2 linked regions of the Thermovibrio ammonificans HB-1 genome follow. The main gene of each other region encodes a partner of the protein of the gene in region 2 in a complex. Links are inferred from orthologs where the notes say so. Each region holds a gene or a part of one and is shown on either strand. Other genes may lie near its edges.

What was found.
Region 1: the proteins of carA (region 2) and carB are in contact, whole or in part, in a solved structure (PDB 1KEE), measured with the Escherichia coli proteins. The link is inferred for Thermovibrio ammonificans HB-1 from one-to-one orthologs.

Annotation. Positions count from the first base shown.
Region 1 is NC_014926.1:1,519,701-1,536,015, forward strand. The notes cover bases 7,648-11,392. They hold carB (carbamoyl-phosphate synthase large subunit), read right to left. Parts: upstream 11,070-11,392; coding sequence 7,848-11,069; downstream 7,648-7,847. Other genes in these bases: THEAM_RS09495 (acyl-CoA thioesterase), read right to left, coding at 7,648-7,848; THEAM_RS07920 (adenylate kinase family protein), read left to right, coding at 11,140-11,392. Outside these bases: metE (5-methyltetrahydropteroyltriglutamate--homocysteine S-methyltransferase), read left to right, coding at 79-2,241; THEAM_RS07885 (radical SAM protein), read left to right, coding at 2,341-3,000; nrdD (anaerobic ribonucleoside-triphosphate reductase), read left to right, coding at 2,997-4,550; nrdD (anaerobic ribonucleoside-triphosphate reductase), read left to right, coding at 4,540-5,067; THEAM_RS07900 (L,D-transpeptidase family protein), read left to right, coding at 5,139-6,206; THEAM_RS07905 (M99 family carboxypeptidase catalytic domain-containing protein), read left to right, coding at 6,176-7,264; more of THEAM_RS09495, read right to left, coding at 7,288-7,647; more of THEAM_RS07920, read left to right, coding at 11,393-11,658; 16S rRNA (cytosine(967)-C(5))-methyltransferase RsmB, read left to right, coding at 11,621-12,958; THEAM_RS07930 (HDOD domain-containing protein), read left to right, coding at 12,960-13,601; THEAM_RS07935 (HDOD domain-containing protein), read left to right, coding at 13,633-14,283; tRNA pseudouridine(13) synthase TruD, read right to left, coding at 14,273-15,439; THEAM_RS07945 (D-glycero-alpha-D-manno-heptose-1,7-bisphosphate 7-phosphatase), read right to left, coding at 15,405-15,932; THEAM_RS07950 (hypothetical protein), read left to right, coding at 16,000-16,218; THEAM_RS07955 (peptidoglycan DD-metalloendopeptidase family protein), read right to left, coding at 16,244-16,315. UniProt on the Escherichia coli protein: Large subunit of the glutamine-dependent carbamoyl phosphate synthetase (CPSase).
Region 2 is NC_014926.1:217,576-228,666, reverse strand. The notes cover bases 2,951-5,801. They hold carA (glutamine-hydrolyzing carbamoyl-phosphate synthase small subunit), read left to right. Parts: upstream 2,951-3,731; coding sequence 3,732-4,871; downstream 4,872-5,801. Other genes in these bases: THEAM_RS01210 (geranylgeranyl reductase family protein), read left to right, coding at 4,876-5,801; THEAM_RS01220 (metal ABC transporter substrate-binding protein), read right to left, coding at 2,951-3,638. In the rest of the region: THEAM_RS01235 (THUMP domain-containing class I SAM-dependent RNA methyltransferase), read right to left, coding at 51-1,145; lpxB (lipid-A-disaccharide synthase), read right to left, coding at 1,142-2,236; THEAM_RS01225 (anthranilate synthase component II), read right to left, coding at 2,233-2,802; more of THEAM_RS01220, read right to left, coding at 2,799-2,950; more of THEAM_RS01210, read left to right, coding at 5,802-5,991; THEAM_RS01205 (class I SAM-dependent rRNA methyltransferase), read left to right, coding at 5,995-7,194; UTP--glucose-1-phosphate uridylyltransferase GalU, read left to right, coding at 7,223-8,122; lon (endopeptidase La), read left to right, coding at 8,094-10,529; THEAM_RS01190 (zinc ribbon domain-containing protein), read right to left, coding at 10,552-11,091. UniProt on the Escherichia coli protein: Small subunit of the glutamine-dependent carbamoyl phosphate synthetase (CPSase).

The sequences.
Region 1 (16,315 bases), 1.3 Mb from region 2 along the record:
GAAGGGGTTTCCTTTTTCTTTTTCCCGCCGTTGAACCGCCTGCAGGCGTTTAAACCCAAAACGCCGCAGGAGGTAAGTATGATCAAAACCTACGCTTACGGCTTCCCGAGGCTCGGGAAGCAGAGGGAGTTCAAGAGGCTCATTGAAGGTTTTTGGGCCGGAAAAGTAACGGAAGAGGAGCTTCTAACCGGCATCGAGAAGCTCAACAAGAAGAGGGAGGAGAGCTACGCAGCCCACGTAGACAACTTCCCCCGGGGGGAGATGACCCTTTACGACCCCATGCTCGACACGGCGCTCATCCTCGGGCTTTACAGGGCCGAGAGCCTGGAGGAGTACTTCCAGCTGTGCAGGGGCAAAAACGCCCTGGAGATGACAAAGTGGTTCAACACCAACTACCACTATTTGGTTCCGGACTTTGAGGGCAAGCGGCCCCAGTTTAAGGCGACGGTTCCGGTGTGGGACAGGCATAAAGGGGTTAAGAGGAACGCACACCTGATAGGCCCGCTTACGTTTCTGAAGCTTTCAAAGAACCTGCCCGAGGGGGCCTTCGGGGAGCTCCTTAAAGAGGTTGCAAAAACCCTCGTTGACTACGCCGTAGAGAGGGGATTTGAGTCGATTCACCTCGACGACCCGGCCTTCGTTCTTGAGCTAAGTAAAGAGGAGTGGAAGGCTGTAGAGGAAGCCTACGGCGAGTTTGAGAGGTTCCCCGGAGATGTAAACCTCTTCACCTACTACGACAGCGTAGATAACCTTGCCGGGCTGTTTGAGCTTCCCGTCTCCGGCGTAGGCGTTGACCTTGTCCACGACCGCGGAGAGAACCTAAAGCAGCTCAAAACGGTAGAGCCGGGCGGCAAGAAGCTCTTTGCCGGGGTTATAGATGGAAGAAACGTCTGGAGGGCAGACCTCACCGCTAAAAGGGCCCTTTTAGCGGAGCTTGCCGAAAGGTTTGAGGTTGTTGCAACAAACGCCGCCCCCCTCTTTCACCTGCCGGTGAGCCTCGCCGGAGCAACGCTGCCCGAAGGACTCCTTGAAAAAGTTGCCTTCGCAGAGGAGAAGCTGAAAGAGCTCAGCCTTATAGCTAAGGGAAGCGACCAGGAGCTTAACAGCTGGAGCAAAGGCGTAGGAAGCTCTTTCGGCGAGCTCAAAGAGGTGAGGGAGAGGGTTCAAAACCTCAAGGAGGAGGACTTCGAGAGGAAGCCCGCCTACAGCGAGAGGGTGAAGAAGCAGCAGGAGGTCCTGAAGCTCCCCCTCTTCCCAACAACCACAATAGGCTCCTTCCCCCAAACGGAGGAGGTAAGGAGGGTAAGGCTCCTCTACAGGAAGGGGAAGCTCTCCCAAGAGGACTACGACACCTTCATCAGGGGTGAAATCGCAAAGGCCATACAGATTCAGGAAGAGCTGGGACTGGACGTTTTCGTCCACGGGGAGTTTGAAAGGACCGACATGGTTGAGTTCTTCGCCGAGAAGATGAAGGGCATAGCAACAACCGGCAACGGCTGGGTAATCTCATACGGAACCAGGTGCTACAGGCCTCCAATCATCTACGGAGATGTAGACAGAGAAGGTCCTATGACTATAAAGGAGATTGCCTTTGCCCAGAGCCTCACCGATAAACCGGTGAAGGGAATGCTCACCGGACCCGTAACGATAATCGCCTGGAGCTTCGTAAGGGAAGACATCCCCACCGAAGAGGTAGCCTACCAGATAGCCCTCGCCCTTAAAGACGAGATAGCCGACTACGAAAAGGCGGGAATAAAAATCGTTCAGATAGACGAGCCCGCCATAAGGGAGAAGGCCCCGATAAAGAGACGCAACTGGGATGACTACTTCAGGTGGGCGGTCAGGTCGTTTAGGCTCTGCCACAGCTCGGTTAAGCCCGAAACCCAGATTCACACCCACATGTGTTACTCGGAGTTTGGCGAAATTATGGAGTACATACTCCAGATGGACTTCGACGTTATCTCGATAGAGGCCACCCGCTCTAAGGGCGACATAATAGAGGCATTCGAGAAGGTGAACTTCGACAGGCAGATAGGCCTCGGGGTGTGGGATATCCACTCACCCTACGTCCCCACCGTTGAGGAGATGAAGGAGATAGTGGAAAGGGCTCTCAAAGTCATCCCCAAAGAGAACTTCTGGATTAACCCCGACTGCGGCCTGAAAACAAGGCGCTGGGAAGAGGTTATACCGGCTCTGAGGAACCTTGTAGCCCTTGCAAAGGAGCTGAGGGAAGAACAATAACAACAGTCCCTTACTGCCGAGGAGGTCCTTCGCGGGGCCTCCCTTTTTCAGATATTCAGTGTTAAATTAATATCTCATCAACCCATCCCAGGAGGAGCGGTGGCTTCCTCCCCGTTCGTCAAAACCGACATTCCCACATCGTTTAAAGACCATCCCGGGGTCCTGTCGGCTCTACTCTACACCCCTTTAAGGCTGTGTAACCTGAACTGCTACCACTGCCACAACAAACACCTGGCACCGAAAGAGTACGAGAGGTTTAACTACGGGGAGTTGGAGGAGAAGCTCTCCCTCTGTAAACTGCTCGGGGTGGAGCTGGTAATAGTTTCCGGAGGAGAGCCCACCCTTGAGCCCCGACTCGAGGAGGGGTTAAAGTTCATAAAAGAAAAAGGCTTCCCCGTAAGGCTCGACACAAATGGAACAGAGCCCGAGAGGGTTGAAAAACTGGCCCAAAATAGGTTAATAGACGGCGTGGCCCTCGATGTTAAGATTCCCCTCCTCGATGAGTATACCCCTCACCAGCTCAAACGCTTTAAGAGAGTGCTTTTTTCGAGGGAGGATTTAGAGGATTCAGAAGTTTACAACTATGTGAATAGAGTGAAGTTAACAATAGAGGTCTTAAAGCGATACTCGTTGCCCTTCACGCTCCTGCGCACCGTTGAATACCCCCTGCTAACCGACGAGGACAAGGAGCTGATAAGGGGAAGTCTAAAATCTTTCCCGCACCAGTTTAACCCTTTCTACCCTGTGGAGGCGGAATGAACAAGTACTTCAAGCTGATAGACCTCTTCATCGATAACGACGACATCTCGAGGAACAACGCAAACTTCGTCCGCGGAATACCGGTTCTGGAGCACGTTGTAGTCGGCGAGGTTATGAAGGACTACCTCTTCGACGTTATCTACAAGGGACTCCCGGTTAGAATCCACCACGAGGAAGGGTGGGCCTATCAACACCAAACCTACAGGCTCAGCGCCTACTGCATAGGGCTCTCGGCAAAAGACATCGCCTACTACGGACTCCAGAGCAACGCAAAGAACGAAAGGAGGGCAGCACCCCCAAAAAGGCTGGAAACGCTCTTTATGCAGTGTGCCAACCTCATCTGCCTCATAGCACAGGAGGTCTCGGGGGCAACCTCTCTGAACGACCTCTCCACGGTGGCTGCAGGTTACCTCTACTACCTGGAAAAGGAGGGTAAAAAGAGCTACTCCGACTACGAGCTTGAAAACCTGTGGCAGGAGTTTCTGTACAACATCAACCTGCCCTTCAGGAGCGGTAACTCTCCGTTTTCAAATATCACCCTCGATTTTGGTAAGCCCAACAGCAGGCTCAAAGACGAGCCGGTGGTTTACGCCGGGAAGCTCCTTAACTACACCTACAGCCAGATTCCGGCCCACTATTTCGACCGGGTAAACATCGCCTTTATAAAAGCGATGAGAAAGGGAGATGCCGACGGCAATCCCTTTACCTTTCCCCTGATAACGGTAAACGTAACAGAGGACTTCGACAGGAACAACCCGGCCTGGAAGATGCTACTTAAAGAGAGCGAGTACTTCGGAGGCTTTTACGTTCAGAACTACTTAAAAGAGCCGTTCACCAAGCCCTCAAAGTACAAGGAGAAAAACCCCTACATAAAGCCCTTCGACGAGGGGATGATTTACAGCAACTGCTGCAGAATGCTCTTCGACATCTCCCAGGTTGAAGCTGTAACCGGCTCAAACCCCTTCCACTCGGGAAGCGGAGTAGGCGGCATAGGCGTTTACGCCATAAATATGAACAGGCTCCTGTTCCTGGCAAAGGACAACTTCGACTTTCTGAAGAGAATGATAGATTACACAATGGAGGTTGGGGCAAAGGCCCTACAGAGGAAGAGGGAATGGCTCAGGAAACACTGGAAAGACCTCTTCCCCTACCTCTCCTTCTACCAGAAGGACGACCGTTCGCTGTTTAACATATTCTCGGTTGTGGGCGTGCACGAAGGTATGATAAACGCAGGCTTCAAAGATGGACTCTTCAACGAGGAGGCCAAGGATTACGCCCACCAGATAGCCCAGTACCTTTACGAGAAGCTCTATCAGTTTATGGAGAGGGACAAGGTCCTCTACTCCCTTGAGTACGCACCCAGTGAGAACGCCGCCTGTAAGATGGCACAGAAAGACCTCGCCTTTGCAAAGGCCCTTGAAGAGGTTATAAACGGAGATAGAACGCCGGATATATCGGGCGACCCTAAACTCAACGAGTTTATCCGGGAAGCAGTTAACGCATTCGGAGAAGAACTCTTTTTAAGGGTGGAGGTTCCAGATGAAGTGTAAAGTGAAGGCAAGGATGTTCGTTAACGGCGACCCCCAGACCGGCAGGGTGTTTCTGACTTCGGGCTTTCAGGCTCCCTTCCAGGAGGGAGACCTTCTGAAACAGATAGACGTAAACGCCCACTTCCAGAGCTACGCAACCGGCGGCAGCATAATGCACCTGTTTACCGCCGAGGAGATGGAGCCTCACGAGCAGGAGAGGCTCATTTTCGGCATCATAAAGAACTTCCCGATTCAGTACCTAACGAAAACCCCGTTCCTGACAACTTGCAACTCCTGCGGACACAAAATGGTGGGGAAGAAGAGGGAGTGTGAAAGGTGCGGCTCCGACGATGTAACGCTCTGGTCTCGCCCAATCGGCTACTTCAGGCCGGTAATGAGGGGGAAGGTAAGCAAAGACTTTAAAAACGCCCAACACCTGTTCTGGCTCTCTTCGAGAATAGAGGACTTTGCAACGAGAAAAGAGGTAACAAAGCAAGACCTTGAAGAGATAGTAGACGAGCTTCACTCCATTATTTAAAAACCCTTCAACCCTCCAGCCCTCCTTCCGATAAAATAAGAGCGCAGGAAGGAACGGCTGGAGGCACCAGTATGTTAAGAGCCATTCTCTTGGCCCTCCTGATTACGCTAACAGCTCTTTCGCCGGGAAGGGGAACAACCCTTACGGAAATAGTGGAAAACTTAGGGGTTTGGTCCGTTCCCAAACTTGAGCAGGAGATAAGGAAGCTCCCCCAGGAAGAGAGACTCAAACTTCAACTCCTGCTCCTAACCTACGCCGGAGACAGCAAAAAGGCGAAGGAGCTCCTCTCCAAGCTTTACAACACAAAGCTGGTGGCAAACGTCCTTGAGCTCCCAAGAGACCTTCACGCCATTGTTGTAGATAAGACAAACGAGGTCCTCTACGTAATAAGAATGGAAAACGGCGTCCCCTTTATAGTCAGGAAGTTCCCCTGCATAACCGGAAAGCGGCCGGGAGATAAGCTCGAAGAGGGAGACCAGAGAACCCCCGAAGGAATTTACTTTCCGATGTACTGGGAGACAAACCTCCCGCCGATATACGGCATAGGCGCCTTCCCCCTCAACTACCCCAACCTTCTCGATAGGAAAATCCTGAAGAGGAACGGACACGGCATCTGGATTCACGGAACGAACAACCCCAACCGTCCGCCCCACAGCACAAACGGCTGCATCGTTCTGAAGAACGAGTACCTGCGGGAGCTCAAAAAACTGATAGTTCCCAAGAGAACCCCCGTAGTTGTTGTCTCCCACCTTGCCTACGCAACAAAGCCCGAGTTCCTCAAAGAGCAGAGGTCGATAATAAACTTCGTCCTGAAGTGGAAAAGGGCCTGGGAGAACACCCCCAAAAGCTTAAAGCCCTACTTTGAGTGCTACTCCAAACACTTCGTTTGGGAAAGGGGCGGCTTAAAGGAGTGGATAGCCCACAAAGAGCGGGTAACAAAACATAAAAGGTGGATAAAGATTTCAATCTCCGACCTGTGTGCAATGAAAGACGGAAGGCTACTCCAATTTGGTAATCTATATGTAGTGAGGATGCGGCTGAAGTACCGCTCCAACAACTACAACTCAATAACCAACAAGGTGCTATACATAATCAAGGAAGGTGGAAGATGGAAAATCCTGGGAGAAGAGAACTTGTAAAGGGCCTAATCTTTAGCGTCCCGTTGCTCGCGGCCCTTAAAAGTGAGGCACTTGCGTCCCCAGGAAGGGGAGCACTCATAGAGCTTCCCCCCTTCCCCTTCCAGGAGACGCACCTACAGGGGGAGAGAAAAGGGGGCCGCATCCTGGTTGTAGGAGGCATCCACGGAAACGAGCCGGGGGCCTACACTGCGGCCGAAATCCTCCGAACCGTTAAGGTGAAAAGGGGTGAGCTTTTCATCGCCCCGAGGAGCAACTTCGTCTCGATTCTCGCCGACAAAAGGGGCTACAACGGCGACATGAACAGGAAGTTCGGCCCCTTATCGAAAAAAGACCCAGACTACAAAAGGGTCCAAGACCTAAAAGAGTTCATAGGGAACGTTAAACCCGACATACTCCTAACGCTCCACGACGGGTACGGCTTCCACTCTGTGAACCCGAGAGCCTGGGGCCAGTGCATAGTCATAGACGCCGAAGAGCACAACGGCTTCCCCTTAGGGAAAGAGGCAAGGGCCGTTTCAAAGGCCGTTAATAGGTCCATACACAAAAGGGAGTGGCGAATCCCCGTTTACAACACCAGGACCTTTGCCGCAGACACAAAACACCCGGAGCAGAGGCGCTCCCTCACCTACTACTGCCTGACAAAGCCGAAAGTTCCAGCCATCTGCCTCGAGGTCTCAAAGCAGCTGCCGAACCTTGAAACGAAGGTAAAGTTCCACCTTATGATGCTAAAGGAGTTCTTCAAACTCCACGGCGTAGAGATTGAGCCGAGCTTCGACTACCTCATAGCAAATGTAGAGCGACTCGTTAACCCGAAACGCACCTACACGGTAGACCTCCTGATAAACGGAAGGCACGTATCCGTAAGCTCTTCAAGGACCTTTAAAGTACCGAAGGGCAGCCGAGTAAAGTTCTTAAGCTTCCACGGCAGCGACGGAACAAACGCCGTTTCGTTCGACGTAAACCTGAACCTGAGAAGAGTGGCAATAAGGAGAAGAATAGCCTTTACGGTTAAAGACGACTTTAGAAAAGTATTCTCGGTTCGCTTCGAAGTTGTTTAGAAAGGGGGCCTACCGGCCCCTTCTTAGTTATCCTTCCCCTCCGTTCTCTCGATTATGAAGTTCTTCAGCTTCTGAGTCACATCCTCCTGAGGCTGGGCCTGCTGGGGCTGCTGCTGTCCCTCCTCGTCTTTGGGGGGCTCCCCGGTGATAACACCCTTCTCCTTTAAGATGTTAAACACCTCCTTTCCGAAGGAAACGGGCCTGCCCTGAGGGTCTATGAAGATGTGCTGGGTAAAACCGACAGCCAGAACAACGTCGTCTCTGAGCACCCTGTAGTCGAACCTTATGCCCCTTGTGCCGATATTGGTGATGGCGGTCTCAAGGGTTATGAGGTCGTCGTAGACAACGGGAGCCATGTAGCGACAGGCCGCCTCAACAACCGGCATGAGTATCTGCTTCTGCTGGAGAATCTGCCTGTACTCAATACCGAGGGCCCTGAAAAGCTCTGTTCTTCCCCTCTCAAAGAGCTCGAAGAACCTGGAGTAGTACATAACGCCGTAGGCGTCAACTTCGGCCATAGAAACCCTGTAGGGCATACTTCCCACAACAACTTGAGGCTGCTGTTCCTTCTTCTCCTCGGCCATTACTTCCCTCCGTAGTAGTCTTGAAGTGGTTTAACGTTGAGGCTACCCTTCCTCATGGCGGAGATGGCCCTTACGGCCATTTCTGCACCACGAACAGTTGTGTAGTAGGGAATTCCGTAGTTAACCGCAAGACGCCTTATACTGTAGGCGTCCCTCTTGGAGCGGGTGCCGGTGGGGGTGTTTATTATGAGGCACACCTCTCCGTTCTTAATGAGGTCGCCTATGTTGGGCCTCCTGCCCTCCTGCAGCTTGTAAACCAGCTCAACGGGTATCCCCTTCTCCCTGAGGAACCTGTAGGTTCCCTCGGTGGAGACAATTTTAAAGCCCATATCTGCAAGCTGTTTGGCAACGGAGTAAATTTTGGGCTTGTCTTTGTCTTTTACGCTTATGAAGACCTTACCGCAGGAAGGGTCGAGGGGAAGCCTTGAGCCGGCGGCAAGCTGGGCCTTGTAAAAGGCTATACCTACGTCGGGGTCTATTCCCATCACCTCGCCGGTGGACTTCATCTCCGGCCCCAGAACGGGGTCGACTTCGGGGAAGCGGTTGAAGGGGAATACCGCCTCCTTTACCGAGTAGTACTCGGGCTCAACCTCTTTAACGCCCAGTTCCCTGAGCTTCTTACCCATGGCAACTTTTGTTGCCACCTTCGCAAGGGGAATACCGGTTGCCTTACTGACGAAGGGAACGGTTCTTGAGGCCCTGGGGTTAACCTCTATTATGTAGATTTCGCCGTCTTTAACGGCAAACTGTATGTTGATAAGCCCCTTAACGTTCAGCTCAAGGGCTATTTTGCGGGTTATCTCCTTGATTTTCTCAACGATGTCCCTGCTCACGGAGAAGGTGGGCAGAACGCAGGCGCTGTCTCCGGAGTGGATGCCGGCCTCCTCTATGTGCTCCATAACGCCGCCTATAACAACCTCTTCACCGTCGGCAACGGCGTCTACGTCGAACTCAACGGCGTCTTCAAGGAATTTGTCTATGAGAACCGGCTTTTCCTCGGAGACCTCTACGGCCTCGGCCATATACTGGCGAAGCTCCTCCATAGAGTAAACGATTCTCATGGCCCTCCCGCCGAGAACGTACGAGGGCCTCATGAGGACGGGAAAGCCTATCTCCTGGGCAATCTTCTCGGCCTCCTCAAGGGAGCGGGCAATCCCGGAAGGGGGCTGCTTGAGGCCGAGGCGGTTGAGAAGCTCCCTGAAACGCTCCCTATCCTCCGCTATATCTATGCTCTCGGAAGAGGTTCCCAGTATCTTAACCCCTTCCCTCTCAAGGGGAACAGAAAGCTTCAGGGGCGTTTGCCCGCCGAACTGAACAACAACTCCTAAGGGCTTCTCCTTTTCCACAACGTTAAGGGCATCTTCAAGGGTAAGGGGTTCAAAGAAGAGCTTGTCGGAGGTATCGTAGTCGGTAGAAACGGTCTCGGGGTTACAGTTAACCATGTGGGCCTCGTAACCGAGCTCCCTGAGCGCCCAAACGGCGTGAACGCAGCAGTAATCGAACTCAACACCCTGACCTATCCGGTTGGGCCCCGAGCCGAAAACGGTAACCTTCTCCTTCTTCGACGGGTTGGCCTCACACTCCCTGCCGTCGTAGGTGGAGTAGTAGTAGGGGGTGTAGGCCTCAAACTCGCCTGCACAGGTGTCAACGGTTTTGTAAAGGACGGGAGCAAGGCTCTTTCTCTTCTCCCTAACGGCCTTCTCGGTGGTCCCCAAGAGAGACGCTATCTCCCTGTCGGAGAAGCCCCACTTCTTGGCCCACTTTAAAAGCTCCCCGGGAACAGTATCTACGGTGTGCTTCTTAAGCTCCCCTTCAAGCTCTACAAGCTGCCTGATGTTGTGGAGGAACCACCTGTCTATCCTGCTGAGCTCGTAGAGTTTCTCCAGGCTCCAGCCCCGCCTGAAGGCCTCGGCTATGTACCAAATCCTGTCGGCGTTGGGAACGGCTATCCTGCTCTCAAGCTCTGAGTCGGAGAGCCTCTCCACCCCCTTCATGGTCAGGCCGTAGCGGCCTATCTCAAGGGAGCGAACGGCCTTAAGTAGAGCCTCCTTGAAGGTCCTGCCTATGGCCATAACCTCGCCCACCGACTTCATCCTGGTGGTGAGGGTGGAGTCGGCCTCGGGGAACTTCTCAAAGGCCCAGCGGGGGAACTTAACAACGCAGTAGTCTATCGCCGGCTCAAAAGAGGCGGGGGTTTTCTTCGTTATGTCGTTGGGAAGCTCGTCGAGGGTGTAGCCGACTGCCAACTTCGCGGCGATTTTCGCAATAGGGAAGCCCGTCGCCTTAGAGGCAAGGGCAGACGAGCGGGAAACCCGGGGGTTCATCTCTATCACTATAACCCTGCCGTTTTCAGGGTTAACCGCAAACTGAACGTTTGAGCCGCCGGTTTCAACGCCTATCTCCCTGATTATGGCGATGGCGGCGTCCCTCAGAACTTGGTACTCCTTATCGGTAAGGGTTTGGGCCGGAGCAACCGTTATGGAATCCCCGGTGTGAACCCCCATAGGGTCAACGTTCTCTATGGAACAGATGATTACAACGTTGTCGTTGAGGTCCCTCATGACCTCAAGCTCATACTCCTTCCAGCCGAGAACGCTCTCCTCGATGAGGATTTCGCTTACAGGTGAGGCGGCAAGACCCTTTTTGGCAATCTCCTTAAACTCCTCGATGTTGTAGGCAACACCTCCTCCCTCGCCCCCGAGGGTGAAGGCGGGGCGGATAATTGCCGGAAGTCCCACCTCTTTAACAACTTCAAGGGCCTCCTCAAGGGTGTGGGCGGTTCCGCTCTTCGGAACCTCAAGGCCGATTTTGAGCATGGCCTCTTTAAACAGCTCCCTGTCCTCGGCCTTCTTTATCGCCTCTACCTTTGCCCCTATCAGCTCAACGCCGTACTTTTCAAGAATACCGGCCTCGTGGAGTTTAACGGCCAGGTTCAGCGCCGTCTGGCCTCCAACGGTCGGAAGGAGAGCGTCGGGCCGCTCTTTCTCTATAATCTTCTCAAGGACTTCAACGGTTAGGGGCTCTATGTAAGTCCTATCGGCTATGTCGGGGTCGGTCATAATTGTTGCAGGGTTTGAGTTTACGAGGACTACCTGGTAGCCTTCTTCCTTTAAAGCCTTGCAGGCCTGGGTTCCCGAATAGTCGAACTCGGCAGCCTGACCTATGACTATGGGCCCGGAGCCGATTATCAGAATCTTCCTGAGGTCGGTTCTCTTAGGCAAGGGCGCCCTCCAGAGCAGAGTTTGAGTGTAATTTTATACTCTGAAGACTAAGCTTAAGAGAGGTAAAGGGTTGAGAATCACCATTACCGGCACCCCGGGAACCGGCAAAAGCACCGTTGCAAAGCTGCTGGCAGAAAGGCTGAAACTGCCGCTGTTTGAGCTCTCCCGACTCGTAAGGGAGGAGAAGCTCTACAGCGAGCTGGACGACGAGCGCAACGCCTTGGTTGTAGACCCCGAAAAACTGAAAAGTTACTTTGAAAACAGAAACGCCTTCATAGCCGAGGGGCTCGTTGCCCACCTTATACCTGCAGACCTCCTTGTGATACTGAGGGCCTCTCCGGAAACGGTAAGGAAGCGGCTGGCTCCGAGGAACTACCCGCCGGCCAAGGTAGAGGAGAACGTAGAGGCGGAGAGGTTTGCCGTAATAGCAACCGAAGCCCTTGAGAACCCGCTGGCGGAAAGGGTTATCCACATAGACACCACAAACAGAATCCCCGAGCAGGTGGCAGAGCTCATAGAGCGGGCAGTAAAGGGAGAGGAGATATTTGAAGATGTTGACTGGCTGGAAACAGAGGGAAATAGCGGTTAAGGTCCTAAACGCCTTCGAGAGAGACAAAAAGCTGAGGGAGCACCTGGAGGCCCTAACGGCGGCCCTGACCCCGCAGGAGAGGGCCTTCCTACGGGAGCTGGTGAACGGAACGGTAAGGTTCCTAAGGCTCCTTGACTTCTCGGTAGAGCGGGCAAGCGGCAGGAGACTTGCAAGCCAAAAACCTACAGTGAGAAACGCCTTGAGACTGCTTGCCTACCAGCTCTTTTTCACCGGCGTTCCCCCTTACGCCGCGCTGAACGAAACGGTTGAGGTTGTAAAGCAGCGGCTCGGAAAGGGAGCCGCCGGCTTTGTAAACGCCGTAGGGAAAAAGCTTTTAAACTTCAACTACCGAGAAGAGGTAGAGAGCATTAAAGACCCCCTCGAAAGGCTTGCAACCTTACACTCCTTTGAAACCTGGATGGTTAAAAGGTGGGAGAGCTTCTACGGCCCCCGCGAGCTCCCCCACCTCCTCGAAGGCCTCAACAAGGTGGCGCCCCTCTTCATAAGGGTAAACCTCATAAAAACCCAACCCCAAGAGCTTCTAAACCTCCTGAAAAGCGCCGGCGTAGAGGCAGAGCCCCACCCGTTCCTCAAAGAGATGATAAGGATAAAGGGGAGGGTGAACCTCCCCGAGCTTCCGGGCTTCAAAGAGGGGCTCTTCTACATCCAAGACCCTGCCTCCTACCTGGCGGCCTACCTTCTACAGCCAAAACCGGGGGAGCTGATACTGGACGTTGGGGCGGCCCCCGGGGGCAAAACAACGGCAATAGCTTCGCTGACCGGAAACGGCGCGAAAATCGTTGCCGTAGACGTAAACAGAGAGCGGGCCGAGCTCCTGAAGGAGAACCTGCGGAAACTGGGAGTGGAGAATACAGAGGTTGTAATCACGGACATCGCCCGAGACCCAAACTTCCTGAACAGGTTCAGGGGAAAGTTCGACAGAATCCTCATAGACGCCCCGTGCTCGGCAACCGGCGTTATAAGGCGCCACCCGGAAGGCAAGTGGAACAAGAGTCTGAGCCTAATAAAACACAACCAAACCATCCAAAGGAGCCTCTTAAAGGCGGCAAAAGAGCTCCTAAAGCCCACAGGAACGCTCCTATACAGCGTCTGCTCCCTCGAGAGGGAGGAGGGAGAGGAGAACAGCGCATTTGCAAGGAGACTGGGCTACACACCGCTCCCGCTAACCGGGCTGCCGGAATACCTTAAAGAGAGGGAGCAGGAGGGCAGCCTGAGGCTCTTTCCCCACAAAGACAACGCAGACGGTTTCTACTACCAGAAACTTACGCTTAGAGGTTGAGATGAAAGAGCCGAAAATCTCGCGAACGGTGCTTCTAAGGCTCATAAAAGCCCTTATGGAGGAAGAGGAGCTCTCTACGGTGGCCGAGATAGCCTCGGCAGACCCCAACCTTGCGGCAAAGCTCCTCCAATTTGCAAACTCTGCCTACGCGGGGCTGAAGCGGAGAATCTCCTCAATAAAGGACGCAATAGCCTTCATCGGGCTTAAAAAACTCAAGGAGATTGCCGTAACGCTCCTTGCCACCTCGCTCCTAACCGAAAAAGACCCGACAAAGCTGAAAGAGCTCCTGAGAACGGCCTACATAATGAAAATGGCCGCCAAGAGGCAGGTTCCCTCCCTGGCCGAAGAGGCCTTTATGGTGGGGATACTCTACCCGGTTTACAGGGAAATGGGGCAGGAGCTTTTAAATATGCTGAAAGAGGCCTGCGTCTCAGAAGAGGTGGTAGAGGGCCTGACAAACCCCCACTCCCCGCTGGGAATACTCCTGAAGTTTGCCCTCGCCTTTAACCCTTACTGCAGGAAGATTATCGAAGGGGAGGAAAAGGAGTTCCCCCTGCTGGTGGGCGGTTTCAAGAAGGAGTTCCTGGTAAAGGTCTGCTTCGACGCCGACATAGAGGCCGAGAAAGTGGTTCAACTGCTATAATGAATTCTGAATCACGAGTGAGGGAGGAGCAATGTCCAGCATAGAAAAGCTCGAACTTAAACGGGAAGTGCTATTAAAACTGATAAAGGCGCTCCTTGAGGGGGAAGAGCTCGACGAAATAGCCAAAATAATCAGCATGGACCCGAACCTTTCGGCAAAATTATTAAAATTCATTAACTCACCTTACTTCGGCCTCAAAAAGGAAATCAAGTCTATCGTTCAGGCAATAGCCTATTTGGGATACAGGAACTTAAAAGACTACGTTTTCCTCCTCCTCACCTCCTCTATGCTCAAAAACGCCAATAAAGACGAAATAAAAAGAACCCTCAAGCTGGCATACCTGATGAGGGAGCTTGCAAAGAGGCTGATGCCCGAGCACGACGACGAAGCCTACATGGTGGGAATCCTCGAGCAGGTAAGGGAGGAGATAGGAGAGGAAATCAGGGAAATCCTTGAAAAGGCCGGCGTTTCGGAGTACGTGGTTAACGGCCTGCTCAACCCCGAGAGTAAGCTTGGGAAGCTCAAAGAGGCTGCAAAGAGGCTCCTTGAAGAGTGCGACAGGCTCAACGAGGGAGCCGAGGTTGAACTCCCCCCGGAACTCTCCCTCCTGTCGCGGGAGGAGCTGATAGAGAGCTGTTTAGTGGCGGAAGACAGCGCCCAGTCCATTCTGGCTACACTTTAAGGAGAAAGCGCAGAAGTATGGTTGCGTAGGAGCCCGACGGGAGCGTGAAGGTGAGCTTCACGCTCCTTTTCGTCTTCTCGAGCACCTTAAACCCTTCCGGAAAGACAACGGCCCTGCGGAGGCCGTCGGTCATAACCGCCATACCTCCTACCTGGGCGTCGAACCACTCCTCCTTCACGCCGTAACGCCTGAAAACCCGGCTCATAGCCTTTTTAAGAACCGGGTCTTCGGGAGGGTACTCCTTGCCGGTGTAGGGGATTTGAAGCTCCTTAAGGTAATCGATGTCGTGAACCTCGAGGTAGTAGGAGAGCTTCCAGTTGTTTATAAAAGGCACCCGCACAAAGGGGTATTTAGCCTCTACGTACTCCCTGAGAACTTCGTTCCAGAGGAAGCTCTGATAGGCGAAGTTGAACATAAGCCGAACGTTTTTGGGCAGAATCCTGAAGGCCTTTTCGGCAGTCAGCCCCCTCATGAGCCCCCTTATGAGGTCCTTCTCGTACTCCTCAAGGGTGGGTGAGAGGGTCTTGTAGAGCTTCCGCCAATCTCCCCAGAAGTCTATAGAAGACTTGCCGAAGAAGTAGCTCCTGAGGGCGCCGTCGAAGTCTCCCCTCAGCAGGTAGCGGAGAACGAAGTCGTCGCGGCTCTTAACGCTGCCGAACCGCTGCTCGCCGAAGTAGTTGGGAAAGCCGTAGCGCTTTACAACCTCGTAGTTACGGTAGAACCTCTCCCTCAGGTTCTTCTCGAAGTTCCTGATAACCACAGTGAACCTGTTCCCCTTTAAGTCCCCCAACGTAAGCGGCCTGTTAACTCTACCCAGCGGCTCAACGCAGAAGCCCATTCCGGTAAAGTCGAAGGCCTCTACTTCAACCCACCTGCCGTTCCTGAACTCAAAGCACCAGTTTCCCACCTCAAACTCAACGGGCACCGTAAGGTACTGAACAGTAACGGCAAAACGGTCCTTAAGGCCGGCAAAGCCAATTTTCTTCAAGGGTATTTTTTTAAAGCGGGATATAACCCTGAGGGCTTCAAGAGTTGAAGTGTTCCGCTTTTTGAGCTTCAAAAGCCAGAACTTCCCCTCGTTCCCGGGCTTTAGGGTGGGAAGCTCTTCCACAACAAAATCTTCAGGCCTTGTCTTTATCCGAGAGTAGAGCTTCATCTCCTCCTCCGACTATAAACCTGGCGGCGTCGAGGAAGGTTTTAAAGGGTTCCCTTCCCACAATCAGCCCGCCCCTGCAACCGGCGTTGAAGGCGAGCATAAGGTCGGAGTCCCTGTCGCCTATAACGAAGCTCTCCGAGATGTCTATTCCCCACTTTCGGGCCGCCTCAAAAACCAGGCGCGGAGAGGGCTTCCTGCAGTCGCAGTTCTCGTCGGGCCTGTGGGGGCAGAAGAAAAAGTCCTCTATCTGAACCCCGTGGGGTGCCAGAAGCTTGTTGAGCCTTGCGTTAACCGCCCAGAACTCTCTCTCTGTAAAGTAGCCCCTGCCGATGCCCGACTGGTTGCTGATAACCACCGGCAGAAAGCCGGCCTCTTTAAGGAGCTTCAACCCCTCAACAACCCCTTCAAGGAGCCTGACCTTTTCAGGCTCGTGGATAAAGCCGGGGTCGTAAATGAGGGTGTTATCCCTGTCGAGGAAAACGGCCCTTCTCAAAAAACCTCCCTTGAAATCCGTAGGGCTCAAGTGGTATGGTTTGACAAAACAAATATAGGGGGAAAAGATGAACTTTGGAGACCTCAGGAAGCTTGCAGGAGCACTCGGAGGCGGCTCGGAGCTCAACGCGGAAACGGTGCTGAAGCTCCTAAAAGGCCTACTCAACCAGCCCGAGAAGGGAAAAGAGATTGTGGGAACGGTAGAGCAGGAAACCTCCGCCGACAGCAACCCGTTAGAGGTGGTTATGAAGCTCTACTCCTACGCCAAAAAGGCTGGAATACTGTAGGGCCCCTGCAAAGCGGGCGGGCCCCTTAAAGCTGCTCCTTCAGAACCAGCATGGGGTCTGCCTTTACATCGTCAACGTAAAAGCCGAAGTGCAGGTG
Region 2 (11,091 bases):
CTCTATCATCTCGCTCCCCTATAAACTTTTCCCGGCTTAATGTAGGGCCGTTAACCCTTCTCAGCAACCCAAAGGCCAACGGTTATGCCGCCGTTTGAGAAATGGGTAACCTGCTCTACCGGCAACCCCGTTTCACGGGCCAGCCTCCTGCCGGGAGCAAGGAACAGGAGTTTGTATCGTTTGAAGTTCGTCTCTACCCACTCCCCAAGCCGCCTGTAAACTTGAGAGGCCCGAACGAAGGTAAGCCTTACGCCATAAGGAGGGTTCGTAACTATGAAGGCTTCGCTGAAGTTGAGCTCGGGGAAGGAGAGGTTCTTAAAGGTGACAAACCTCTCAACCCCCGCGGCACGGGCGTTTTTCTCGGCAGCCGAAACTGCATCGGGGTCTATGTCGAACCCGAGAACGGGAACGTTGACTGGGCGTACACCGGATAGGGCCTCGGACTTAACCTCCTCCCAGAGGGAACTATCGAAGTTGGGCCACTTCATAAAGGCAAACTCCCTCTTGAAGCCGGGCGGAATATTTGCAGCAATGAGGGCCGCCTCTATCGGTATGGTTCCGGAGCCGCAAAAGGGGTCTACAAGGGGAACTTCTCCCCTCCAGCCGGAAAGCAGAACCATTGCGGCCGCCAGGTTCTCCCTGAGGGGAGCTTCGGTTTCGGCAACCCTGTAGCCCCTTCTATGGAGGAGAGCTCCGGAGCTGTTTACGCTAATCGTGCAGATATCGTTCTCGAACCGAACTATTACGCTGGTTCCCTCGTCTTCGTAGTCGGTGGTTTTGGGCTCAAAGCCGACTACCTCTTTAATGGCACGCAGGACTCTCTCCTCTATTGCCTTGGTGTGGTAAAGCTTGGAGCGGCGCGACGTTGCCCTCACTTTTATGGGAAGCTCGGGGGTGATGTAGTGGCTCCAGGGGCATTTGGAGGCCTTTCTCACAAGCTCGGCAAAGTGTTTTGCCCTGAAAGTGCAGAGCCTAACGAGAACCCTGCTTGCGCTCCTGAGCCAGAGGTTCGCTCTGTAGAGCTCCCTCAGGCCCCCTTCGAACTCAACGCCCCCGGGCAGGATGGTGCCGTTAAGGCCGAGGGTTTGAAGCTCATCGGCGGTCACCTGCTCTATTCCCGGCTGAGATACTGCAAAGAGCTTCACCTCACCTCCAACAGCTCTTTAAGTTCAAGGGCTAAGCGCTCAATCGCCCCGCCCGAGAGCTTCTGCTTAACGTCGGTTTGAAGCTCCTTTCTCAGGGAGTCCCTCTTCCCGAGAAGCTCCTTAAAAGCCGGAACGAGGCACTCGGGTCGAACCCTATCTTGAAGGAGCTCCGGAACCACCTCCCTGCCGGCAACTATGTTGGGAAGCGATACGTAGGGAAGCTTTACCACCCTTTTCGCAACGGCGTAGGTGAGCCTGTTGAGCCTGTAAACAACAAGGTGGGGAAGTCCTGCAATGGCCGCCTCAAGGCTCGCCGTTCCCGAGGCTACAATGCCGGCTTCTGCAAAATAGAGCAGGTCGTACCGAAACTCCGGAGGGACGAGAGTAACGTCTGCTCCCGAATCAAGAACCTCCCTTTCAACGGCAGAGAAGTTAAGGCTCTCGGCAACCGGCAGGGCGAACTTTAGCTTAAGCTCTCGGGCGGTCTGAAGGAGAGGCCGGAGGAGGTACTTCATCTCCGAAGGCCTGCTTCCGGGAAGTAGGGCGTAAAAGGGCACTTCAAGGCCGAAACGGGAGGCAAACTCCTCCCGGGAGAGCTTCGGCCTCACCATATCCACAAGGGGGTTGCCAATAAACAGGGCGTTTACCCCCCGTCGAAGGTAGAACTCCTCCTCGAAGGGGAATATAACAAAGACCTTCTCCACACACTCTTTCAGAACCTTAACCCTCCTCTCTCCCCAGGCCCACAGCTTGGGAGGAATGAAGTAGAAAACCCTAATGCCGAGCCTCTTTGCCTCCCTGGCAAGCCAGAGGTTAAAACCGGGAAAGTCCACGAGCAAAACGGCATCGGGCCTTTTCTCCCGAAGGAAGGAAACGAGCCTGCGCCTTGCCCGAAAAACCTCCGGGAGCTTTGAAATCACCTCAAAGAGGCCGAAGGCCGTAAGGCGGGAAGTGTCAAGGACAAGCTCCACACCGTCAACGGGAGCAAGGAGGGCGCCGTAGAGCTCAACGCTCCCCTTAAGGTAGGGGACAAGCTCCCTAACGTAGTTAAACCCGGAAAGCTCCCCGGAGACTATAAGGAGTGAGCTCATATCAGCTTCAGGAAGTTCTCGATGATTTTTATACCGTCTTCCGTAAGAACCGACTCGGGGTGGAACTGAACGCCGTATATGGGGTACTTCCTGTGGCGAATCCCCATTATCTCCCGGTCGTCTTCGCTCTCGGCAGTTATCTCAAAGTCGGAAGGGAGGGTTTCCCTATCGATAACCAAAGAATGGTAGCGAATGGCCGAGAAGGGGTTCTTCATTCCGTTAAACAGGTAGCGGCCGTCGTGAACGATGTTTGAAGCTTTTCCGTGCATAAGCTTCTTGGCCCGGACAATTTTTGCGCCGAACGCAAAGCCTATAGACTGGTGCCCCAAACATATTCCGAAAATGGGGAGCTTCCCGGCAAAGTGCCTTATCGCCTCAACGGAAACCCCGGCCTCACGGGGGGTGCAGGGGCCGGGGGAGATTACGAGGGCTTGGGGGTGAAGCTCCTCAATCTCGGGAACCGTAATCTTATCATTCCTCACAACCCTCACATCGGCCCCGAGCTTACCGAAGTACTGGACAACGTTGTAGGTGAAAGAGTCGTAGTTATCTATCATCAAAATCATCTCGTCTCCTTAAACCCCTTACAGATTTTCTCTCCCCACTCGGCAAGGGCGGAAACGTAGTTATCGGAAGGCAGCGGATTCAAAACCAAAAGCCTGCCCCCTATCTCCTTGGCAACAAGTTCGGGAACCTTACGGTCGGAGAAGCTCTCAGAAACAACAAGCTTTGCCCCCAGGCTCTTGGCCTCCTCAACAACCTCCCTTATCCTCTCGGGAGTTACCTGCTCCTCCGGGCTCCTCGCAATCTCTATAACCTTAATGCCGAAAGTATCAAAAAAGGGCTTCCAAACGGGGTGGTAAACAACAACCGCCTTGGCACCGCTCTCCTTAAAACACCCCTCCATCTTACCTATCAGCTGCTCAATCATAGAGGCGTAATCCTCGGCCCGCTTTGTATAGTAAGTCTCCCTTTTTGGATAAAAGGCGGTAAGCCTGTGGGCAACCTCAAAATAAACGTCCTCCATAATAACCGGGTTCATCCACAGGTGGTAGTCGGGCCGCTTTATCTGCGGGTACTTCTTGGCAAACAGAGCTCCCAGGTCAAGAACCTTCTTCCTGTCTATCCCCTTAAGGGCCCAGTCATCAAGGCCGAGGCCGTGAATAATAACCAAAGAGGCCTCCTTAAGCTTCTTATAGTCGGAAGGTTTTGGCTCATAACCGTGGGGAGACTCCCCTCCCTTCAAAATAGAGTAGTAGCGGAAATCGGTTCCACCGATGTAGTAGGCAACACTCTTCCACACCGGCAGTGTAGTGGTAACCAAGGGCTTACCCTTCTCCCCCTTAAAACAGGAAACGAGCAGAAGCGGGAAAACCAGCAGCAAGAAGAGAAGGCGCTTCATAACAGAAACCTCCGGTTAAGCTAAGGCTATTTTAATTCAACTGTTATAATTTAGCCCAACCTTCCCCCTACCACAAAAGAGCCAGAGGTCGGCATGCTCAAGAGGAAAAAGGCGATTCTCGCCCTCGAAGACGGCACCTACTACGAGGGGCTCAGCTTCGGTGCCGAAGGAGAAACCTCCGGAGAGGTTGTCTTTACAACCTCCATGACCGGCTACCAGGAGATAATAACCGACCCCTCGTTTAAAGGCCAGATAGTTGTAATGACCTGTCCGCTCATAGGAAACGTAGGCGCAAACAGCGAAGACGTTGAGTCCGATGGCCCGAAAGCCGAAGGCTTTGTAGTTAAAGAGATATCCGAAATCTACTCCAACTGGCGGGCCGAAAAGTCCTTCGAAGACTACCTGAAAGAGTACGGCGTTGTGGGCATATGCGAAATAGATACCAGGGAGCTTACAAAGAAGCTCCGCTCGGCAGGAACCATGAGAGGGGTCATCTCCACAGTAGACCTCGACCCCGACAGTCTCATCACAAAGGCCCGCTCAATCCCGCCCATGGAAGGGCTAAACTTGGTAGACCTGGTAACAACCAAAGAACCCTACGAGTGGAAATGGGGAACCTGGAAACTGGGGGAAGGCTACCCTGAAAGGAAAGACTTCAAGTACTCGGTTGTAGTCCTCGACTTCGGAATAAGGTACAACATACTGAGGAACCTCGTAGACGTAGGGATAAAGCCGATAGTTGTCCCCGCCCAAACCCCGCCGGAAGAGATACTGAAAATGAACCCCGACGGTATATTCCTCTCCTGCGGCCCGGGAGACCCTGCGGCAGTCACCTACGCCATAGAGACAATCAGATACCTAATAGCGACCTACAACAAACCCATATTCGGCATCTGCCTGGGCCACCAACTGACCGCCCTCGCCCTGGGAGCCTCAACCTACAAACTGAAGTTCGGCCATAGGGGTGCAAACCAGCCGGTGAAGAACCTAAAAACCGGCAGAGTGGAGATAACGGCCCAGAACCACGGCTTTGCCGTAGACGAATCCACACTGCCAGACGAACTGCAGGTAACCCACTACTCCCTCAACGACGGAACCGTAGAGGGGCTTAAACACAAAACAAAACCCCTCTTTACAGTTCAGTACCACCCGGAGAGCTCTCCCGGTCCCCACGACTCCAGGTACCTGTTCAGAGAATTTGAAAAACTAATTGCCGACTATAGGGGGAAGTAGAGGGTTGGACTTCGACGTCATAGTCTCGGGCCTTGGGCCCGCCGGCTGCACGTTTCTGAGAGAGCTCCGCAGGAGAAATCCCGACCTGAAAGTCCTTGCCCTCGATAGGGCCGAGTTTCCCAGACACAAGCCGTGTGCCGGAGGGCTCACTCCAAAGGCCTACAGACTCTTAAAGGAACTGTTCCCCGAGCTCGACACCGTAGTCGAAAGAAGGGTAAACAGATTCAAGCTCTTTTTCAAAAACAGAGAAGTGGAGCTTCCCTCCCCCAACCCACTCGTCTACCTCACAAAACGCAAACGGCTCGACCATCTACTTTTCAAACTGGCAACGGAGAACACAGAAGTAAAACTCGGAGAAACGGTTCTCGGCGCAGAAAAGTACAAAAACGGCTGGAAAGTCAAAACCGACAAAAGAACGTACACAACAAAACTTCTCATAGGGGCAGACGGCGTTAACAGCCGCTTGTCGAGGCAGTTTAAGGTTAAACGGGAAATCGGGTTCACCTACGAAGTAGAAGTTGAAGCAGAGCTCAACCACATAACCATAGACTTTACAGGCTTCAAATGGGGCTACTACTGGGCCTTCCCGAAAGAGGGCAGCGTAACCACCGGAGCGGGCGAGTTCAAAAGGGGCAACTTTAAAAAGCTGAGAGAGCTCACAACCCTGCTAAACAGAAAACACGGCCTAACGGGCAGGAACCTCTGGGAGGGCGGATTTCCCATACCGGCAGGAAGGCCCGAATGCGACGTTCAAAGGGGTCCACTGCTCTTCCTGGGAGACGCTGCAGGCCTTGTGGACCCCTTAACGGGAGAGGGAATATACTACGCAGCCCGCAGCGGTCAAATCGCGGCAGCTGCGGTTTCAAACTTCTTCAGCAAAGGGCCGAAAGCGCTCGAAGAGTACCGAGTGAGAATAAACCGTGAGTTCGGCGGCGAGTTCCGCTGGGCAAGGGTAGTGGGATGGCTCTTTTTCAAGTTCCCCTCCCTCAACCTGAAAGTGGTTAAAAACTCCCCCCAACTCATCAAGATAACCGCAGAGCTCCTCACGGGGGAACTGCCCTACAGAGCGGCATTCCTTAAATTTATTAAATTGGCTCCAAAAGCGCTCTTAAAGGGGTAAACAATGCTTCAAGTATCGGTGAAAAAGGGAAAAGAGAAGCGTATAAGAGGGTTCCACCCTTGGGTCTATAAAAACGACATACTCTCCTTCTCCCGAAAGCCCAAGCCGGGCGAGCTCTGCACAGTCAGAGACTACAGAGGTGCGTTCCTCGCAAAGGGCTACATAAACCCCGACAGCTACATAGCGATTCGACTCCTCACCTTTAAGAAGGAAGAAGAGATAGACCTTGAGTTCTTCAAAAGGCGCATAAAAGAGGCACTCGACTACAGGCGAGCAGTCGTTCCGGAAAACTGTACGGCCTTCAGGCTGATTCACTCTGAAGCCGACTACCTACCCGGCCTCATAGTAGACTACTACAGCGGATACCTGGTCATCCAGGTTACCACCTTGGGAATGGAGATACTTAAAGAACAAGTAGCTAAAGCCTTAGTAGAAGTAGTAAAACCGAAAGGAATATACGAAAAATCAACCGTCCAAACCAGGGAGCTCGAAGGGCTACCCCTCGTTGAACAGCCGCTCTACGGAGACATTCCCGAAAGGGTTGTGATTCTGGAAAACGGCATAAAGTTTAACGTCCAGATAGTGGGCGGCCAGAAAACCGGCTACTTCCTCGACCAGAGGGAGAACAAGCTCCTCTTTGCCACAGAGTTCGTGAAGGAGGGAGACAGAGTACTGGACGCCTTCTGCCACCTGGGAGGTTTCGGAATTCACGCGGCGGTCATAGGAAAGGCCGGTGAAGTGGTGGCAGTAGACAGCTCCCAGCTGGCACTCGACCTTGCAAGGGAGAACGCCGCCCTCAACGGGGTTGAAGAGAAGTTCACCTTCGTTAAGGGAGATGCCTTTAAGGTTCTGAAGGAGATGAGCCTTTGGGGGGAGAAGTTCGACTCGATAGTTATAGACCCTCCGGCCTTTGCAAAGAGCAAGAAGGTCCTTGAGCAGGCTAAGAAAGGCTATAAGGAGCTCTTTTTAAGGGGACTGAAAATGCTCAAACCCGGCGGGAACATAGTGGTCTGTTCGTGCTCCCACCACGTAACGCCGCCGATACTCGAAGAGATCCTGCTCTCTGCAGCCTACGATACGAGAACCCCCTTAAAAGTCCTTTATACAACCTACCAGGCAAAAGACCACCCCTTCGTTCTCCAGATACCCGAATCCCGCTACTTAAAGTGTATATTTGCTAAGAGCTTTCCCTGGGAAATTTAAATAACAAACCAAGCACTGGGAGGGGCGAATGGTCAGGAAAGCAGTAATTCCGGTTGCGGGCCTCGGCACCAGGTTCCTGCCCGCAACGAAGGCACAACCGAAAGAGATGCTGCCGCTCGTTGACAAGCCGGTAATCCAGTACATCGTAGAAGAGGCGGTAGCGGCGGGCATAACCCAGATAATCTTCGTAACGGGCCGCCACAAACGGGCGATAGAGGACCACTTCGACAGGAACTTAGAGCTCGAAAGGGCCCTCGAGGAAAAGCAGAAGGAGGAGCTCCTTAAAACCGTTAGGGAGATATCGAAGCTGGCCGACTTTATCTACATTAGGCAGAAAGAGCCCAAAGGACTGGGCCACGCAATACTTACGGCCGAGCCAGCCGTGGGAAACGAGCCCTTTGCCGTGCTGCTGGGAGACGACATAATGGTCTCTGAACCGCCCGGTATAAGGCAGCTTATTGAAGTTTTCCACAGGTATAAGTGCTCGGTTGTCGGCCTTGAGAGGGTACCTCAGGAAGAGGTTGACAGGTACGGAATCGTGAAAGCCACGGAGATAGAAAGGGGCATTTTTAAAGTAGAGGATATGGTTGAAAAGCCGGCTGTAGAGGAGGCCCCTTCAAACCTTGCAATAGCCGGACGGTACGTTCTCACACCGTCTATATTTGAAACCTTAAGGAGAACTCCCCCCGGTAAGGGTGGAGAGATTCAGCTCACAGACGCCCTCAAGCTGTTGAGCAACAAAGAGGCCATCTATGGTAGGATATTAGAGGGTAAACGTTACGACACCGGCAACAAGCTCGGATTCCTTGAAGCCACCGTAGACTTTGCCCTCATGAGAGACGACCTGAGAGAGCCGTTCCTCCGTTTCCTAAAAAGAAAGGTAGAAGAGGAGTTAAACGATGGCCGAGCTGATACAGCACCACAATAACGTAGAAGAGCCGAAGTTTCCTGAAGAGCTTCCCGTCCTACCTCTAAGAGACGTTGTAGTCTTTCCGATGATGATAGCTCCGCTCTTTGTGGGGCGTCCGTTCTCACTGAACGCCGTAGAAGAGGCCCTGAAAGAGCACAAACTCATCTTCCTCGCCACCCAAAAAGACAAAGACGTAGAAGAGCCCAAAAGGGAAGACCTCTACGACTACGGAACCGTCGCCGTAATCCTGAAGGCGATGAAGATGGGCGACGGCCGAGTAAAGATACTGGTTCAGGGCCTCGGAAGGGCAAAAATCAAGGAGCTCAAACGGGAAGGAGAGCTCTACAAGGCCGTCCTCGAACACATTCCGGAAGGGGAGTACAGGCCAAAGAGCATCGAAGAGGAGGCGCTCGTCAAGCTGGTTAAGGACCAGCTTGAGCGGGTTGTTGCCCTCGGGAAGCAGATTCCGCCCGATATGGTGGCGATACTCCGCTCCGTAGAGGACCCGGGCAGGCTTGCCGACCTTATAGCCGGCCAGCTCGACCTCTCTACAGAAGAGGCCGTGGAGATACTCTCCACCGTAGACCCCATAGAGAGGCTCAAGAAGGTAAGCGAGAAGCTGGAGCACGAGATTAAAGTCCTCGAGGTTCAGGAGCTCATAAGGGCCAAAGCCCGGGAGTCTATGGAGAAGGAGCAGAGGGAGTACTTCCTTCGACAGCAGCTCAAGGCCATAAGGAAAGAGCTCGGAGAGGAGGAAGAGCGGAGCAAGGAGATAGAGGAGTACAGGGAGAAGATAAAGCGGGCGAAGATGCCCAAAGAGGTTGAAGAGGCCGTTTTAAAAGAGCTTGCCCGCCTTGAGAAGATGCACCCCGAATCTGCAGAGGCCGCAGTTCTAAGAACCTGGCTCGAGTGGATGATAGAGCTTCCTTGGTCTAAGAGGACAAGGGACAGGCTCGACATAGAGAGGGCCCGAAGGATACTGGACGAAGACCACTACGACCTCGAAAAGGTAAAAGACAGAATCCTCGAGTACCTGGCAGTTAAAGCTCTCATAAAGAAGAGGAAGAAGCGGATAAAGGAGGTTAAACAGCCCACAATCTGCTTCGTAGGCCCACCGGGAGTGGGTAAAACCTCGCTTGCACGCTCGATAGCCAAGGCACTCGGCAGGAAGTTCGTGAGAATCTCCCTGGGAGGTGTAAGGGACGAAGCGGAAATCAGGGGTCACAGGAGGACCTACGTAGGGGCAATGCCGGGCAAAATCATACAGGCCATTAAGAAAGCCGGAACGAAGAACCCGGTGATACTCCTCGATGAGATAGACAAAATGGCCTCCGACTTCAGGGGCGACCCTGCCGCGGCACTCCTTGAAGTTCTCGACCCGGAGCAGAACAGGGAGTTCGTAGACAACTACATAAACCACCCGTTCGACCTCTCGGAAGTCCTCTTCATAGCAACTGCCAACACGCCCCACACCATCCCCGAACCCCTCTACGACAGGCTGGAAGTTTTAAACATTCCCGGCTACACCGAGTACGAAAAACTCCAGATAGCCAAAAAGTACATAGTTCCCAAACAGCTCAAAAACCACGGTCTCACCCCCGAAGACGTTGAGTTTACAGACTCCGGGCTTCTCCACATCATCAGACACTACACCAGGGAGGCCGGGGTCAGGAACCTCGACAGGAAGATAGCCGCCATATGCCGTAAGGTGGCCCTCTGGATAACCGAAGGGAAGGAGAAGAAGTACCGGGTAACCAAGAAGCTCGTTGAGAAAATCCTCGGGGCTCCCAAGTTCGTCCCGGAGCTCGAGCTGGGAGAGGACGAAGTGGGAGTTGCTACGGGACTGGCCTGGACTCCGGTAGGAGGAGACGTCCTCTTCATTGAGGCGATAGTTACCGGAGGGAGCGGAAGGCTCATACTCACCGGACGGCTCGGCGAGGTGATGAAGGAGTCGGCCCAGGCGGCCCTCGGTTTCATAAAGGCAAACGCCGAAAAGTACAACATAGACAAGGACTTCAGTAAAATCGATATCCACGTCCACGTGCCGGCGGGAGCAATTCCAAAGGACGGGCCGTCTGCGGGGATAACAATAGCAACAGCAATGCTCTCTGCCCTCACCGGCAGGAAAGTCCGCAAGGACGTTGCAATGACCGGAGAGATAACTTTAGGCGGCAAGGTTCTGCCGGTAGGCGGGCTTAAAGAGAAGGTACTGGCGGCCCTGAGGTACGGGGTGAAAACCGTTATCCTGCCGGAGAAGAACAAACAGGAGGTTCTCGAAGAGCTTCCCGAAGAGGCAAAGCGCAAAATCAAGCTGGTCTTCGTAGACAGGGTAGAGCCGGTATTTGAGCTGGCCCTCTACCCGGAGGAGAAGCGGAAACAAAAGAGTAAGCGGAAGAAGAAGGCAAAAGAGGAGGCAAAGAAATAGGGGGGCTTTAAGCCCCCTATTTTTAACCCCCAACTTTGGTTTTCGCGTAGATAAACCTTCCGCAGTAGGGGCACCTGCTCCTACCGGGAGTCAGGTTCTTCAGGAGCTCCTTAAACTCCGCCGGGGAGAAGGTCATTCCGCACCCTTCACAGGCCCCAGAGGAGATATCTGCAAACACGAGGCCGTTGAACTTGCTCTTCAGCTTCTCAAACTGCTCAAGCTCCTCCTTGGGAACCGAGGCCTTTATGGACTCAATCTCCTCTTCAACTTTGGCTATCTTACCGTTGAGCCTCTCGAGCTCCCGCTCCAGCTCCCTAATTTCCTCCTCGAGCACGGCTTTTTTGGGCTCCACCTGCTCTTTAACCTTCTGGTAGGCCTCCTGAAGGGCCTCAACTTCGGCCTCAACTTTGGCAATTTCCTGGCGGGTTTTGATTATCTCGTCTTCGTTCTTGGCTATCGCCCTGAGGATTTTCTTGTACTCCTCTCGGCTGCGGGCCTGCTCTTTCTGCCTCTGAAGCTCCTCTATCCGCTGCCTTTTATGCTCAACGAAGTTTTTAAGCTC